2 regions of the Flavobacterium sp. NRK F10 genome follow, and region 2 is predicted to be linked to the other one. Evidence: riboswitches for the same ligand, from Rfam matches in the RefSeq annotation. Region 2 holds a riboswitch; the other holds the start of a gene.
The links. Region 2 has a riboswitch for thiamine pyrophosphate ahead of thiM (hydroxyethylthiazole kinase). Riboswitches for the same ligand answer to the same signal wherever they lie in the genome.

Region 1: another riboswitch for thiamine pyrophosphate. It lies ahead of NHF50_RS08495 (TonB-dependent receptor); the one in region 2 lies ahead of thiM (hydroxyethylthiazole kinase).

What each region holds. Positions count from the first base shown of each region.
Region 1 covers NZ_JAMXLC010000001.1:1,852,427-1,861,393, reverse strand. Annotated here, with positions in the region: gene NHF50_RS08505 (DUF4301 family protein) at 1-1,375, shown strand, start outside; gene arfB (alternative ribosome rescue aminoacyl-tRNA hydrolase ArfB) at 1,368-1,769, shown strand; TPP riboswitch at 1,813-1,910, shown strand; gene NHF50_RS08495 (TonB-dependent receptor) at 2,044-4,305, shown strand; gene NHF50_RS08490 (hypothetical protein) at 4,349-4,774, opposite strand; gene greA (transcription elongation factor GreA) at 4,926-5,402, shown strand; gene NHF50_RS08480 (HIT family protein) at 5,418-5,807, shown strand; gene NHF50_RS08475 (PAS domain-containing sensor histidine kinase) at 5,871-7,028, opposite strand; gene NHF50_RS08470 (hypothetical protein) at 7,146-7,427, shown strand; gene NHF50_RS08465 (DUF4221 family protein) at 7,471-8,586, shown strand; gene NHF50_RS08460 (hypothetical protein) at 8,567-8,967, shown strand, end outside.
Region 2 covers NZ_JAMXLC010000001.1:2,433,338-2,442,304, reverse strand. Annotated here, with positions in the region: tRNA gene NHF50_RS11015 (tRNA-Pro) at 47-121, shown strand; gene hxpB (hexitol phosphatase HxpB) at 179-844, opposite strand; gene NHF50_RS11005 (DinB family protein) at 856-1,380, opposite strand; gene tenA (thiaminase II) at 1,408-2,061, opposite strand; gene thiD (bifunctional hydroxymethylpyrimidine kinase/phosphomethylpyrimidine kinase) at 2,048-2,881, opposite strand; gene thiE (thiamine phosphate synthase) at 2,878-3,513, opposite strand; gene thiM (hydroxyethylthiazole kinase) at 3,510-4,310, opposite strand; TPP riboswitch at 4,389-4,481, opposite strand; gene NHF50_RS10980 (hypothetical protein) at 5,288-6,049, shown strand; gene udk (uridine kinase) at 6,276-6,884, shown strand; gene NHF50_RS10970 (septum formation initiator family protein) at 6,885-7,232, shown strand; gene NHF50_RS10965 (methylmalonyl-CoA mutase subunit beta) at 7,257-8,621, shown strand; gene NHF50_RS10960 (hypothetical protein) at 8,621-8,967, shown strand, end outside.

The sequences.
Region 1 (8,967 bases), 580 kb from region 2:
AGAAGACCGACAAAAGTACAGTACTCTTTTCGATACCAGTAAAAATCAAAAAAACATTCTAAAATTTGTTCCGGCATCAGGAGCAGCCAGCAGAATGTTCAAGTTTCTATTGGAATTCCTGAACGACTTCCGAAGAGGAAATGAAACCGTTAATGCTTATATTAACCGAACCCGATGTACCGAGCTGTCCGTCTTTCTGGTCGGACTTAAACGATTTCCGTTTTACAGAGACTTAAAAACGAGAGTACGTGAACTTTACCCTGATTTTATTCAACTGGAGAATGACGAAAAGAATTACTACTTAATAAAAACGTTATTAGATAAAAACGAATTTGATTTTGCCAGTAAAGCAAAGGGCGTTTTGCCTTTTCATGCAAAAGAAGACAAAAACCTGACTCCGATTGAAGAGCATTTCAGAGAAACTCTTTTTTATCAAAAAGAAGATGAAAAAGCTCAGGTACACTTTACGATTTCAAAAGAACACCTGACTAGCTTCCATTCGGTTTGCAATCAATATCCGGACATTGATACTTCTTTTTCTTTTCAGTGCGAATCTACCGACACTATTGCTGTGACTCCTGAAAACACCCCGTTTCGAGATGAAAACAACAATCTGTTTTTCAGACCCGGCGGACACGGAGCACTTATCAAAAACCTGAATGATTTAGAGGCAGATGTTATTTTTATTAAAAATATTGACAACGTTTCACAAAACCATATCATTCCCATTTTTGAATACAAAAAAGTACTTGGCGGCGTATTGCTGGAACTACAAGCTCAAACCTTTTACTATCTGAAAGAATTAGAAAACCAATCCGTTTCAGAAGAACTAATCAATGAGATTACCGGTTTTGCTACTCAAAAGTTAAATATTGTTCTGCCTAAAGATTTTTATAAATACCAGACACAATACAAGGTTGAAACGCTACAATCTTTCCTTAACAGACCTATCCGTATTTGCGGAATGGTAAAAAATGAAGGAGAACCGGGCGGAGGACCTTTCTGGATTAAAAATGAAGAAGGAGAAATTTCACTTCAGATTGTGGAAAGTTCTCAAATTGATTTCAGTAGCCCAAAACAACTTGCTATTGCACAGCAAGCTACTCATTTTAATCCGGTGGATATTATTTGCGGGATCAAAAACTATAAAGGTGAAAAGTTTGACCTTACCCAATTTGTTGATCATAACACCGGCTTTATCGTAGAAAAAAACAAAGACGGAAAACCTATAAAGTCATATGAATTACCCGGTTTATGGAATGGCGCCATGGCAGGCTGGATCTCAATTTTCGTAGAGGTTCCATTGGTTACTTTCAATCCGGTAAAAACAATCAACGATTTGTTGAAACCGGCTCACCAACCTGAAAATGAATAAAGAATACATTCAAAAGGAGTTACGATTCAAAGCTGTAAGAAGCAGTGGCGCCGGAGGTCAGAATGTAAATAAAGTAGCTACAAAAGTCGTTTTAAATTTTGATGTTCCAAATTCTTCGGGACTTACTGCTGAAGAAAAAGCATTACTTCATGAAAAACTGACTACAAAAATATCTCAGGAAGGAATTTTAATTTTATCCTGTGACGAAGACCGGAGCCAACTTAAAAACAAAGGAATTGTTACTCAGCGCTTTTGGGAATTATTATCCAAAAGTATGAAGAGACCTAAAGTCAGAAAAGCGACTAAAACACCCCGATCTGCCCAAGAAAAAAGACTACAATCAAAAAAGAAATCATCTGAAATTAAGGCAAACCGAAAGAAGCCAAACTTTTAGACCTATAAACTTGGAACTTTAGGCGAAAGAATTATATCTTTGCGTCGTCTCAAAGGGGTGCTCAAAATAAAGAGCTGAGATCATACCCATAGAACCTAGAACAGGTAATGCTGTTTAGGGAAAGCTGAGCATTGAGAAAATGTATTTTTACATTTTATGGAAAAATGTGCAGGCGCGCAAGCTCATTTTTCACGTTATGCAACCAGCAAGAGTATCAATTTTTAATAGTAACCTAAGAGTAATTACCCCTTTTATTCGTAAATTTTAATTACGGATGAAATTATTATTCACAAAAAGTGCCAAGCACAAAGTCACAAACCCAAAAACTCTTTTGAGTTTAACTGCTGTTCTTGTTTCTTCTGTTTCATTTTCACAGGAAAGAGCAAAAGACACAACAAAAGTCACCGATTTAAAAGAAGTAACGGTATCAGCAGTTAGAGCAAAAGACAAAAACCCGATTACTTTTACAAATGTTTCTGAAGAAGAAATCGAATCAAAGAACTTAGGACAAGACATTCCTATTTTATTAAATTATTTACCGTCGGTAGTTACTACGACCGATGCCGGAAACGGAGTAGGTTACACCGCTATGAGAGTTCGCGGATCTGACGGTTCCCGGATCAATGTAACGCTTAACGGTATCCCTTTTAACGACAGCGAAAGTCAAGGATCTTTTTTTGTTGACCTACCTGACTTTGCATCTTCTTTAGAAAGTGTTCAGCTACAAAGAGGTGTCGGAACTTCTACAAACGGAGCCGGAGCCTTCGGAGCCAGTCTGAATATGCAAACCAAAAGTTATCAGGAAAAAGCACATGCAGAGATCGCTAATTCAGTAGGATCATTCGGCACGCAAAAACATACTTTGTCGTTCGGAACAGGGTTACACGGCAATTTTGAAATGAACGGACGTATCTCGCAAATTGAATCTGACGGTTATGTAGATCGTGGATCCTCTAATATGTTCGGCTACCTTTTCAATGCCAATTATGTGAAAGAAAATACTCTGATTAAACTGATCGCTTTCGGCGGAAAAGAAAAAACCTATCAGGCTTGGTGGGGACAGGACACTGCGGCAATGGAAGGGTTGCGTGCTACTAATCCCAATTTTGATTTTGGCAGAAAATTTAACGTTTCCGGAATTATGATGAATGATAACGGGGAAATTACAGGATATTACAACGACCAGACAGATAATTATTGGCAGAACCACTTTCAATTACACTGGACTGAAAAGTGGACTGAAAAGTGGACCTCTAATACCGCCTTACATTATACGAAAGGAAAAGGGTATTACGAAGAATACATAGACAATTATTACTACTCCAACATTTTATTTGAGGACGATTCTTACCTGTCTTTCTTCGGATTAGATGACATCACTGTAAACGGGAACACCATCTCTTCAATGAACTATATCCGAAAAAGATGGCTAGATAATGACTTCTTCGGAGCTACTTTTTCAGCTAATTACAAAACAGCTAAAACGGATATTTTACTTGGCGGAGCTGCGAATCGTTACCTAGGAAAACATTACGGAGATGTTGTCTGGACTCAATATGAAATTCCTGATTTAGGTCGTTATTATAGCAATTACGGTAACAAAGACGATGTCAATTTCTACGCTAAAGCTTCACAACAATTTAACAAATTAAATGTTTTTATAGACCTACAATACCGCTACGTGGGCTATCAGGCTACTTCTTATAAATTTGCCGATGTTAATGACACATTTCACTTCTTCAACCCTAAAGTTGGCTTAAACTACCAATTAAACACTAAAAATGCTTTCTACGGTTTTGCCGGAGTAGCCAATAAAGAACCCAGAAGAAGTGATTACGAAGATGAAAACATCAAACCGGAACGCCTATACGATTTTGAATTAGGCTGGAAACACAATAGTTCTAAGTTCAAACTATCAGCCAATGGATTTTTCATGTACTACCTTGACCAGTTAGTTATGACAGGTGCTTTAAGTGACACCGGTTCGCCTATTTTTACCAATTCAGGAAAAAGTTACCGTTTAGGAGCTGAAGTGGAATCCGTAGTAAAAATCACTGACAAATTCAATGTTCAGGCAAATGCCACTTTAAGCGATAACAGAAATATTGATTTTTATTTCCAACGTGATGGCGAATTAAAAAACTTAGGCAATACCACTATTGCTTTTTCTCCGAAAATCGTATCGGCAGGAGCTCTGAACTATTTACCTCTTCAGAATTTACAATTAAGCCTTTTAGGTAAATATGTAGGAAAACAATATATGGGAAATATTGATTCTGAAGCTTCAGCGTTGAAGGCTTACGGAACGCTTGATTTCAATGCTGTTTATGAGTGGAAAATAAACAAAGGATTAAAATCAATTGTTTTTACAGCGCTTATTAATAACCTATTGAATTCAAAATATAGCTCTAACGGCTACTTCTATACTTATGACGATGACTGGTCTAATCCGGGAAGTGTAAGTACCATTGAAGGTACCGGCTATTACCCGCAAGCCGGAATCAACGGATTAGTGGGTGTTACACTTAAATTTTAAGAGTTAATACAAAAAAGGCTGTTTAATTAACAGCCTTTTTTTATTAATTATAAACTCTTAGACTATATTGATCTAGGACTTCAACTCTATATTGTTTCATCGGATATTCTTTTCCTTGTGATTGCCCTGTAAATAAACTATATTCGGCATCATCGCAAGGGCAAATAGCTTTAATACCATCTAAGCTCATAGTTGAGCAACTACTCAATTCCTGATTAGGACATGCCGCATCAAAAGCTACATAACCGGAACCGGTATTAAATACAAAAATTCCTCTAACTCCTTCTGAACCGGTAAAGACATAAACTGCATTAGCCGGATATAAAAGGGTATTATATTGCGGAAGTGATAAATTCAGTGTTGTAGAAAAACCATAATTCGGTAAATAGGGGTTGGAATTATTAAAACTGTCTTTAGTACAAGACAATACAGAAAAAACAGCAAACAGCAATAACACACTCTTCTTCATAAACAATAAAATATTAATCATTTTGATGTAACAAATTTAAATTAAATATTTTTGCCTTGCGTTAAGATTAACATTAATATTAAAAAATTCACTATATTTGCGTTAAGGAATCCCACAATGGGATTCTTTCTATTTATATAAACATGACGTTATGAGTAAAGTATCTTATTATACAGCAGAAGGATTAAAAAAATTAAGAGACGAGTTAGAATATTTGAAAAGCGTGGAACGTCCAAAAGCTTCTGATGCTATTGCAGAAGCACGAGATAAAGGTGACCTGTCTGAAAATGCAGAATATGATGCCGCTAAAGAGGCACAAGGGTTACTTGAAATGAAAATTGCCAAAATGGAGGAGCTTTTAGCGAATGCCCGCTTAATTGATGAATCTCAACTGGATGTTTCTAAAGTTTTAGTGCTTTCTACCGTTAAGATCAAAAATCAGGCTAACGGTATGGAAATGAAATATACTTTAGTAGCGGAGAGTGAAGCCGATTTGAAAACCGGTAAAATTTCCGTAACTTCACCTATCGGAAAAGGCCTGTTAGGCAAAAAAGTCGGAGAGGTCGCTGAAGTTCAGGTTCCTAACGGAGCTTTAAAATTTGAGATTTTAGAAATCACACGAGATTAATTAACTGGTATAAACATGGCTTCTATATTTACTAAAATAATAAACGGTGAAATTCCGTGCTATAAAGTTGCAGAAGACGACAATTATTTAGCTTTTTTAGATATCAATCCCAATACTCAGGGGCATACCTTATGTATCCCGAAACAAGAAGTGGATAAGATTTTTGATATGGAAGAAGAACATTATATGGGATTAATGGCTTTTTCCAGAAAAGTTGCCTTAGCTCTTGAGAAAACCATTCCTTGTAAACGTATTGGAGTTGCCGTAGTAGGTCTGGAAGTCCCGCACGTACACGTTCATTTAATTCCTCTGCATGACATGGATGATATGCGTTTTCAACGCAAAGTGAATTTAACAAAAGAAGAGTTTGAAGATTTAGCTGCTAAAATAAGTGCTAATCTATAAACTACGAGAAAGAATATCATATCAAAAAAGCCTTGCATTTATGTTATGCAGGGCTTTTTTAATTTACTGTATCTGACTCTTTCTCAAACTTACCTGTATTGTCGTTCCTTTTCCTATTTCTGAATGCACTACTTTTATTTTTCCTTTATGGTAATCCTCCACTATCCGTTTCGTAAGAGACAATCCTAATCCCCAACCTCTTTTTTTAGTTGTAAAACCCGGTTCAAATATCTTTTGAAATTGATTTTTAGGAATTCCTTTTCCCGTATCTGTAACCTTTATGTGAATCTGATTCGGCAGGTCTTCTATTTCAACATGAAGTTCACCTTTTCCTTTCATGGCATCTATAGCATTCTTAACCAGATTTTCAATGGTCCAGCTATGTAGTGCCGGATTAATATTGGCAAAAACAGGATAATCGGGAGCCTCAAAGCTAAATTTCACTTGTTTGGAAGCTCTGCTCTTCAAATATTCAAATGACATTTGAGTTTCTGCAATAACATCCAATCGTTCTAAAACCGGCTCGCTTCCTATTTTTGAAAAACGATCCGTTATTGTTTGTAAACGCCCGACATCTTTTTCAATTTCATCAACGATATCTTTATCTACATTTTCCGTTTTCAATATTTCAACCCAACCGATCAAAGAGGATAATGGGGTTCCGATTTGATGAGCAGTTTCTTTAGCCATACCTGCCCAAAGTTTGTTTTGGCTCGCCATTTTAGTCGCCCGGTAAAAATTATAGACCACAGCTCCAAACAAAAAAATGATCAGTAATAAAGCTATCGGGTAATATTTCAGTTTATTCAACAAAGGTGAATTACCGTAATACACCAATTGATAATTCTGCGCAGAAAGTTCCATTTTTATCGGCTGATTCTCCGATTTCATCTGATTAAGGTATCCTTGCAACGCAATTGTATCATTAGAATCTGAAAGTTCAATATTATCGAAATTGATAATTCTGTTAGTAGTATCCGTAACGATCATAGGGATCGTATTATTTTTACTGATTACCTGAAAAGGCAATTCCACATCGGTATATTCATTAGCATTTGCCAACGTCTTTTGAGCTGTAGCCCAAAGTTCCATTCGCACTCGCTCTTCATTTTTAAAAATCTGAAAGAAATTATACGTATTCCAGACGATAAGAACTACGATAAAAAAAGAGGCTGAGATAATAAACCAACGGGTAATATTTCGTTTGTCGGTGAAATACATAATAGCTATTTGTTAGTAAAAATAGTAAAAAAAAGAAATAATCAAATACTACAAAAAGTTGTACAAAATGATATTTTTTTTAATACATTTGAATTATTATTCTTTAATTTTTCAATTATGAAAAAAACTCTTATTGTTTTAATTGCATTCATTACATGCAATTTTTTTGCACAAGACCTATTAAATAGCGACGGTGTTGTATATGGTTTTAGTGAGTATGGCGATTTAATTATTTATGACGATGCAAGCACTTCAAGATTAGCACCGACAGCTGCCGGCTGTAGATGTTATCAGGGGTATGACCCGGCATCAAACCAACAATCCCAGTTATACGGAAGTTGTTGCTGGAAGCCAATCACTACCAGTTATCCGATATGTGGTGGTGGATGTGTAAAATAGTTTAATATCAGAGCCCATCAAAGGCTCTTTTTAATAAAAAAAAATGCATAAATATTTATATATTTGTTTACTTACAATTATTTTTTATAGTTGTAGCGAAAAGAAGAGCCAAGCTTATCTTCAAATAACCAATGAAAATATTATTTTACCAGTAGTAGAAAACTATGCCGATCTCCACATTAATTTAGATTATTCTAATTCCAACGGAACAGATTATCTAACCTATTTAACACGAAATACAATAAGTGGAGAACAAGAAATTTTATTTTTTGATTTAAAAAGCAATAAAATAGTCAAAAATCTGATTTTTTCAGAAAACAATGGTTTCTCAAAGTCTATTAATTCTTTCACTAATATCGAAACAAACAACCTTTTTGCTACGGGAAGTTTTAATGACACTATATATATTACTGATTTGAATGCTAAAATTTTAAAAAAAGCCTATTTATTTGACGAAAATATTGTTTCAAATCTGACTTCGACTACAGGGAAAAAAATAATATATAAAAATAATAAAATTTATTTTTCTCCTGAAATCTCTTTCGAAACTATTAATGATTTAACGAATAAATCCATTTTTTACACCTATAATTTTGAATCAGATAAAATAGAAGACTTACATTTTTATTACCCTAAAGAATACCTTAGTTCAAAAGTTTTTAATCCTGAGTTTTCTTATTGTTATGATGGAAAAAACATATTATACTCTCCTCTAAATTCAGATGAACTATGGGTTACCGATTTGGATCATAAAAACTTTAAAAAAGTAAACGCTAAAAGTGACTATTTTAGAGAGTTCAGACCTTATGAAAAACAACCGCAATCTATGCAAGAAGCAATATTTAATTACTGCTTTTATTCCTATTATACTTTTATTGCCTTTGATAAATACAGGAATGTTTACTATCGTTTTTTCATACCGGGTATTGACATTGACATGGATAATAAAACATTAGTACAACAAAAAGAAACTCCTCAAAAAATGAGTATTATTATTTTAGACAAGGATCTAAATAAAATTGGGGAGACTCTATTCGAAAATCAAAATTTACAATCTTCTTATTTTATAACTCCGGACGGTTTATACATTGAAGTAAAAAATGATGATAAAACTTTATTTACTAAATTAGAACTAATCAATGAAAATAAAAGTAATTAACCTGATCTTAATTATATTGTTAATAGGTTGTTCAAAAAGTAAATTCGGTAGAGAAGAAAAAATTCTAACTGATTTTCTAAAATCCGATTCTTTTCTTACCTCCAAAAAATGTGTTGTGATCATTCCTAGCTATGGTTGTGGAATATGTACTCAGGATATCATAGCCTTTTCTAAAAACAATTTTGAAAATGAAAAAGTCCTATTTATCTATTCTCCATATGATAAAACAAAAAGCTTAGAATTTAAAAAAATTATTGGTTTTGAAGAGACAATCGCTAAAGATCGAAAATCAGAACTAATAAGTTTGGGGTTAGTAGACAATAAACCTTTTGCGTATTTTATTGAAAATAACAAAATCCAGGAAATAATAAAATTTGACGA
Region 2 (8,967 bases):
CATTTTGTAAATTAAAAATTAGCTATATATTTGCACTCACAATTTTCGGGGTGTAGCGTAGCCCGGTCATCGCGCCTGGTTTGGGACCAGGAGGTCGCAGGTTCGAATCCTGCCACCCCGACGAAAATCAATTAAAGCCTTGTAAATTGCATGATTTACAAGGCTTTTGGTTTTTAGACTATCGTAAGAACTGAATTATTATGGTCACCTTATCCTCTTCAAAACTATTGATACTACAATCTGCTATTTCAAAGGTTACGTTCCTATTTCCATTTGTGAAAGCAGCAACTGACATTCCTGCATTCTTGGCAGCAAGCATTCCCGAATATGAATCTTCAATAACGAAACAGTTCTTAGGTTTTACGCCTAACTTTTTAGCTGTGGTAATATAAATTGCGGGATCCGGCTTTCCGTTTTTTTCAAATTCTGCCGAAGAAACGGTATCAAATAAATGTGTGATTTTTAACTTTTCTAAAACAATTGGAATAATTGCATAAGGTGAATTGGTTGCTAATCCAATTTTATAATTTTCAGATTTTAACCTCTCAATAAAAACTTTCACCCCTTTTATTAAACACGTTTCTGATTGAATTAGTTCAACAACCCTTGATACAACCCTTTGCTCCACTTCCTGTAAACTCGTTTGTTGCCAGGGAAACTTTTCATACCAAAATTGAGTAACTTCAGCAGTTGTCATCGATTGGGTTATTTTAGTGTATGCTTCACTTACCTTCACTCCGAGCGACGAAAAAACTTCTTCTTCTGCCTGTTTCCAAATATTTTCGGTATCAATTATAACACCATCCATATCAAAAATCACGGCTTTGTTGTCTTTACGATTCATCTTGTCCGGTTTTATTTTTTCAAAATACCCAAATATGCTTCCCAAGGACCAACTTCTTTAACATATTGTTTTGCCATGACACGTGAAATTTGGGCTATGTGGCCTAAATCATGCACTGCCCAAGTAGCTAATAATTGTTGAAGACTTACTTCTCCTAATTCCGGATGGACTCCGATACGGCTTAAGTCTCTTTCTGTGATATGTAAAGAAGCTAACTCAGCTAGATTCTTCTTTCTCAAGTTTTTGAATTCTAAAATTATTTTTTCTATCGGTAGATTTTGTTCTTCTTTTAACTGAGCAAACCGGTCAAATGATTTAAAAAGTTTGTTTTCCGATTCACTTAAAATTATATTGATACGTACCATCCAATCTGTTTTTTCACCGTGGATCAAATGCCCGAGAACATCATACGGACTCCAGGTATCTTTCCCTTCGTTATTTTCTACCCACTCTTTAGATAGCCTGAGTAGGTAGGATTCTATTACAAAAGGAGTTGTTTCTAATATTTCGATTGTTCGTTTTAAACTAAATTCCATTATTATTCAATTTTTTGAAGTTATTACTTACGATTCCCACCGCTTCATTTTATAAGCGGCATCCCAAAACTGATATTCCATACGAGATGCTGTAATAAAGGCTTCGGTCATCTTTTGTCTAATTGCAGGAGTCGTATTTTGAGCAGCTCTATCGCAAATTGCTACCGCCTTGTTTACAGCTTCAGTAAAATCTTCTCCACCATACGTTGCAATCCACTTCTCAAAAGGGTTATTAGAAGATTGGTAGCGGGCATGGATATATTCTCCCACATTTTTATAAATCCAAAAGCATGGTAATGTTGCAGCCATAGCCACTTCAACTGTTTCAAAAGCCGCGGTACTTTTTAAGAAATGAGTATAATGATGGCACGCAGGCTGAATAATTCCTTTATCGGATACCCTGAAATCTTTAAAATAGGATTCGTGCAATGCGTTTTCTACCACAATGGCATTTTCTGCAAACCGTATATATGCTAACGTATCGTTAATATGATAGGCTTTGGCTCCGATAAGAGCAAGAGCTCTTCCGAAATGTTCCAGATATAAAGAATCTTGTAACATATAAAACTGAAATTTATGCATAGGAAGGCTACCGTCTGATAACTCTTCAATAAAAGGCATTTTGAGAATAGATTCATAAATTCCGTCAATAGATAGCCAAGTTTTTTCAGACCATTTCATTTTTAATAAGTTTTTTGGGATTAAAAAAGTGATTTAAAGGGCCGTTTCCTTTTCCGGTTTGTGTATCGGCACCATATTTTATAGCATTATACACATATTGCTGACCAAGTTCCACAGCCTCATACATATTTTTCTCTAAAGCCAGAAATACAGCTATGGCGGAAGACAAAGTACAACCTGAACCGTGTGTATTGCGGGTTTCAATTTTATTAAATTCAAAGGAATGATAATTATTTTCCCCATCTAACAACAACGAAGTAATAATTGTTGTTTTTTGATGACCTCCTTTCAACAAGATATTTTTACACCCCATTTTTTTGATACGCTCTACGGCCAACTGCATATCGTCTAAGGTCTCTACTTCCATCTGAGCAAGAATAGCTGCCTCATCCATATTAGGAGTAATAATATCTGCAATGGGCAATAGCTTTTCGATAATAACGTTAATCGTTTCTTCCTCGATAAGGCGATGACCACTGGTAGCCACCATTACAGGATCGAACACGACAGGAATTTGACTATGTTTTTGCAATGTTTGCACAATAACATCAACCAGTTCCGGGGTATGTACCATACCTATTTTTATGGCATTGGGAACAATATCTTCCATAACGGTTTCGAGCTGTTCGGCTACCGCTTTTATAGGAATGGGAAATATATTTTTTACACCTTGTGTGTTCTGTACAGGTAGTGCAGTTAAAACAGAGGTCGCATAACAGCCTAAAGCTGAGATGGTCTTAATATCCGCCTGAATTCCCGCACTACCACTACCGTCAAAACCTGCAATGGTTAATACGGAAGGGTATTGATATTTTTTCATTTTAAGATTTCATTTTTTAATTCATATGCTGCTTTTTGAGGGTCGGTTGCACCACATATCGCAGAAACCACAGCAATACAATCTGCTCCGGCATTTATTACAGATTTTACATTATGTCGATGGATATTGCCTATAGCAACCAAAGGTTTATCTGTAAGCTTTCTTATTGTTCTGATTCCCTCAAGTCCCCATTCAGTAATGGTATCGGTTTTGGTCGATGTTTTAAAAATGGGACTAATACCCAAATAATCGGCAACGACCGTTTGTTCATTTTCCAATTGATCAATAGATTCTATGGAATAACCTATTTGTTTGACTTTACACCATTGTTTTTTAACCTCAACAGGGGCAATATCTGTGTTTCCTACGTGTATGCCGGTAGCTTCTACTTCTTTTGCGACTTCAAAATCATCATTGATAATAAGAGGAATTTGATATTTATCGGTGATTTCTTTTAGTTGGAATGCCTTGCGAACAAATATATCCGTTTCATCATTCTTTTCCCTTAGTTGGATGATATCTACACCGCCCAAAATAGCCTGTTCTGCAACAGTAAGAAAATTTCGGTCGCTACAATCCGCTTGGGAAATAACTAAATAGAGTTTATATGGGAATGTGGATTGTTCTTTCATTCCATTGCAACTTTAAGGTATCCGCTAAATTCGGTTTCTGTTACAGCATATAATTTATCCAATAGATTCATTTGCAGACTTCCCGGTCCGGAAGACTGTTTTTCGGCGAGTTCACCCGCTATACCCAGTAAAGCCATAGCCGCGGTGGTTGCTTCTGTTTTGTTTTCTGCTACAGCAATAAAAGCAGCTGTTAAAGCTGAAGCAGTACATCCCAGTCCTGTCACTTTGGTCATCATAGGGTGACCATTCTTAATAAAGTAGATTTGCCCACTGTCATTCAAAATAATATCTGTTGCTCCTGAAATACAAACAATTGCTCCATAATCATTTACTAAATCACGAGCTGCCTGAACAGCTTCATTACTTAAAGCAATACTATCTACTCCTTTCGTGACAGATGAGTTCGATTTGGCAAGAGCTAATATTTCAGACGCATTCCCCCTAATTACCGTAGGGCGGTATTGTAATAGTTTTTGGAGGATTTCATTTCTATAAGGTGTTGCTCCGGCGCCTACAGGGTCGAGCACCCAAGGCTTGTTTAAAGTATGGGCTGCTTTCGCTGCTATCAACATCACTTCAGACCAATATTCATCCAGCGTACCAATGTTAATTAATACAGCACTGGCAATACTTGCCATATCTTTAATTTCAGATTTTGCATGAGCCATTACAGGAGAAGCACCAACCGCAAGTAAAGCATTGGCCGTATTGTTCATCACCACATAGTTGGTAATATTGTGTATTAACGGAGATTGATCTTTTACTGATTGAATGTATTCCCAAAGTGTTTTTTCCATTGTAATAATCTATTTATGAGGTAAAAATAGCTTTAGGAAAAAACTGAAAACAAAAGAAAGAAACAACTTTTGTACAAGAAGTCTTTTTTTGCTTTTCCCTACGTCGGTGTAAGCCGTATCAGGTTCAAAGGGACTCTCTCAATTCTTTTCAGAATACCCCTAAAGCGAAGACAAATATACAAAATATTATTGTGTCACTTAACCAGCAAAACATCATCAAACGAGATTTAACATAATCAGACGAAGATTGGGATAACGTTATTAACTGAGAATTCTCTTTTAATCAATATCTGACTTCTGGCAATCGTAATGTCAAATCAAGATCCGTTTTAGCATCAGTATAAGGGACATTAGAATTTGATGTTTGTATTTCGTTTACCGTCGTATCGCTTTGCTTTATGCTCCTAAGTTGTGGATAATTTTAAGACAATATACGGATGCCTATTTTTGGCAACAAGCAAAAACATTTCAAGAAATGAAGTAACTTATAAAGTTACAACAAGACATTTAGTTACATTCAGATAAATAATACTATAATTCTGGAAATAACGGAGAGAATACTCATTTCAGTTTGAAAGAAAGTTCCAAGGGTATTTGGAACAGACAATAGATTTTTTCAGACAGGAGAAACTTTACTGGTATTCGAATCACTCTACTCCTGTAAAATAAAAACCGCTTTGAAACCATACAATTAATCATTTGCTTTCTTCAGAATGTACACAACGATAAAAAACTTTCAGCAATGACGTTTTTTATTTATATTATTAGATCTTTTTCTAAAAAGCATAAAATTTTCAAAAAGAGAGGAGTGAATAATTTAAAAATACTCTTCAATGTCACTTTCAACCTAAAAAAAGGATACTTCAAATCTTTTTTCTAAAACAATTTCCTATGTTCTCTTAGTTTCGCTGACAATAATTAATTATTTGATTTAATCAACCTTTAAATAGTATTCCTATTTTAATTAAACTCAATAAATGAACTCACAAAACGATTTCTATAAGGTAAAAAAGCAGATCCTTTTTTTAATTATATATTCTGTATTTATTTCTTTGATTTTGATTTTTGGACTATTTTTCAGAATCTATACTGATAAAAACCAAACCTTTAACGAAATAAGTGTAAAAAGAATAAACGTTTTAGAAAATGATGGAACTCTCAGAATGACCATATCTAATAAGGAAATGTCTCCTGCTCCCCTGTCGTATGGTAAACCTTTTGGTCTACAAGGAGGAAATAGAACAGGAATTATCTTTTTTAATGAAGAAGGAACAGAGGCAGGAGGACTCATTTTTGCCGGAAAAACAGATACTTTAAACAACAACTATGAAGCTTATGGTCATCTTTCTTTTGATCAATACAATCAAAACCAAGTCCTTTATTTACAATATTCAGATGAAAATGGAACAAAGAAAACCGGTTTGTATATAGATGATTGGCAAGAAAAGCCCATTTTTGCTGAATGGAATTCAAAATTCAAAGAAATAATAGAGTCTTCTTTAGAAGAAACTGAAAAAGAACAAGCCATCAAACAATTAATGGAGCCGACCGAGGGACATCCTGCATTTGCAAATCGGGTTTTCATAGGTAGAGATACTAATAAATCTGCAATACTAAACCTTTGCGACGGACAAGGGAATACAAGGCTTCAACTCTTAGTCGATTCATTAGGAAACGCAAAAATTAATTTTCTCAACAGTAAAGGAGAAATTGATTATAGCTTTCCTCCAGTAAATTAAAAGATCCCAACAACAATATAATTAATCATTTGCTTTCTACAGAGTGCTCCCAATAATAAAAGACTTTCAGTACTGAAAGTCTTTTATTATTTACACACTTTCTTCTTTGAATTCAATCTATATAGCACTTAGAACTATAATAATTTACCATAAAAAAATAAAAAGTAAAGCTTTATATTTTAGAATTAGTTATTTTTGCTTTGTATATAACAAATAAAAACACTGAATGTTAATTATTGGTATTGCCGGCGGAACCGGTAGTGGAAAAACTACTGTAGTTCACCAAATTATGAACGAATTACCGTCCACTGAAGTTGGAATTATTTCTCAGGATTCTTATTATAAAGAAACACACCACCTCTCTTATGAAGAGCGTACAAAAATTAATTTTGACCATCCGAGAGCAATTGATTTCGATTTATTAGTTCAACACTTAAAAGAGTTAAAAGCCGGAAAAACCATTGAACAGCCCGTGTATTCATTTGTAACACACGATCGTACAGATGATAGCATTGTAACACATCCCAGAAAAGTGATGATCGTTGAAGGCATCCTGATCTTAACCAACCCTGAATTGCGTGATATGTTCGATATCAAAGTATACGTTCATGCCGATTCAGACGAAAGACTGATCAGACGCTTAAAAAGAGATATTGCCGAAAGAGGAAGAGATATGGAAGAAGTTTTAAACCGCTACCAAACCACATTAAAACCAATGCACGAACAATTCATTGAGCCCACTAAGGCTTTTGCCGATATCATTATTCCTAACGACAAATACAATACGGTTGCCATAGACGTTGTAAGAGCCGTAATCAAACAAAGAATCCATTAATTGAAAAAACTAAAGAACATAGTCAACCATTTTCCTTTCCTTAAATACTTAGGAAACAGATATGTTTTGGCCTCCGTTCTGTTCATTCTTTGGATACTGTTTCTGGATAACTACTCTTACCTTGAAAGCCGTGTTTTAGACAAACAGATTGAGGAATTAGAGGATAACATCAGTTATTACCAAAAAGAAATTACAAAAGACAGCATCAAAATTAAAAAATTAAAAAATGCTGATCAGATAGAAAAATATGCTCGCGAAAAATATTATATGAAAAGAGCGAATGAAGATGTTTACGTCATAGAATATGAAGATGATACCAACCCTAAAGACGACACATCTGATTTTTAACAGACAAACCAAGCTTAATTGATTATGGAAAGTAAAAAATTGTTTAACGAATTTAATGCCGTTTCTTCTAAAGAATGGAAGCAAAAAATTCAGTTTGAACTTAAAGGTGCCGACTACAACGAAACCCTCGTTTGGGAAAGTCCGGAAGGTATTAAAGTAAAACCGTTTTACCACGTTGACGAATTTGAAAATAACGTAACGGTTTCCACAGATGTAGCCGATTTTAAAATTCTGCAAAAAATCTTTGTTCACGATGTAAACAAAGCCAATGAAAAGGCCAAAGATACTTTGAACCGCGGAGCAGAAAGCATCCGTTTTTCAATTGAGAACGAAAATATCTCTTTAGAAGACTTATTTTCTGACCTGCCTAACGAAACTATTCTTTACTATTTTTATTTGCCTTTTCTCTCAAACGATTTCGTAACTAAAATCGAATCGTTCAGCAAGCAAAATAAATACCAGATCACACTTTTAATTGATAGCATCGGAGAACTGGCTAAAGAAGGAAACTGGTTTGAAAATCTGGAAAATGATTTTGCGAAATTAAATCAAATAGCCACAAAAAACAGTCTCCCTTTTTTAAACATTAATGCGGTAACGTATCAAAATGCCGGAGCCAATATTGTTCAGCAAATTGCGTACACTTTAGCTCATGTTAATGAATATTTTAACCGCATCGAAAATATCAATACCCCAATTACCATCGAAATTGCTGTAGGCTCTAATTACTTCTTTGAAATTGCAAAATTGAGAGCTTTGCGCATGTTGTTCAATATATTAGCTAAGGAATACAATCATACTTCTGATTGTCAAATCATTGCCACACCTACTAAACGAAACAAAACGTTATACGATTACAACGTTAATTTACTTCGTACTACAACCGAATGTATGTCAGCTATCTTAGGCGGAGCCAATGCTGTTAGTAATTTAGCCTACGATGCTCTTTACCACAAAGACAATGAATTTGGCGACAGAATTTCAAGAAACCAACTTTTAGTTCTAAAGAATGAAAGTTATTTTGACAAAGTGAACAATCCGGCTGACGGCGCCTACTATATTGAAACATTAACGGAACAATTAGCCGAAAAAGCTTTGGCTTTATTCAAAGATATTGAAGCAAACGGCGGTTTCATCACACAATTAATAGAAGGAACTATTCAGCGTAAAATTGCTGAAAGCGCTCAGAAAGAACAAGAATTATTTGAAAACGGAAAAGAAATTTTATTGGGAACCAATAAATATCCGAATAAGAATGACCAAATGAAAAACGATTTGGAACTATATCCGTTTGTAAAACAAAATCCGAGAAAAACATTGGTTACGCCAATCATTGAAAAACGATTGGCAGAAAAAATGGAACAAGAACGACTAGCTACTGAGCAATAATGAAATTAAAACACCTTTTATTTTTTCTTTTCTTAAGCTTAATTTCTTGTCAACAAGTAATTGAAGAAACTTCAAAAATTGTAAGTGAACAAGCTAAACCTAAATTAAAAGGGAAATATCATTCGTTACAAAAAGAAAATGTAAAAATATTTCTTCCTGAAGGATTTAAATACATTACACACGAAGAATATAAAAATGTTTTAAAACAAATCGGTGACAGCACTCTTTATAATGCAGAAGTACAGAGATTAGATAATATAAAAATTAATGATAAAAAGCTTTACATTTTTGAATATCCGGAATCTGCCTCTACATTAAATGTATTAGTAGAAAAATATTTACCTTT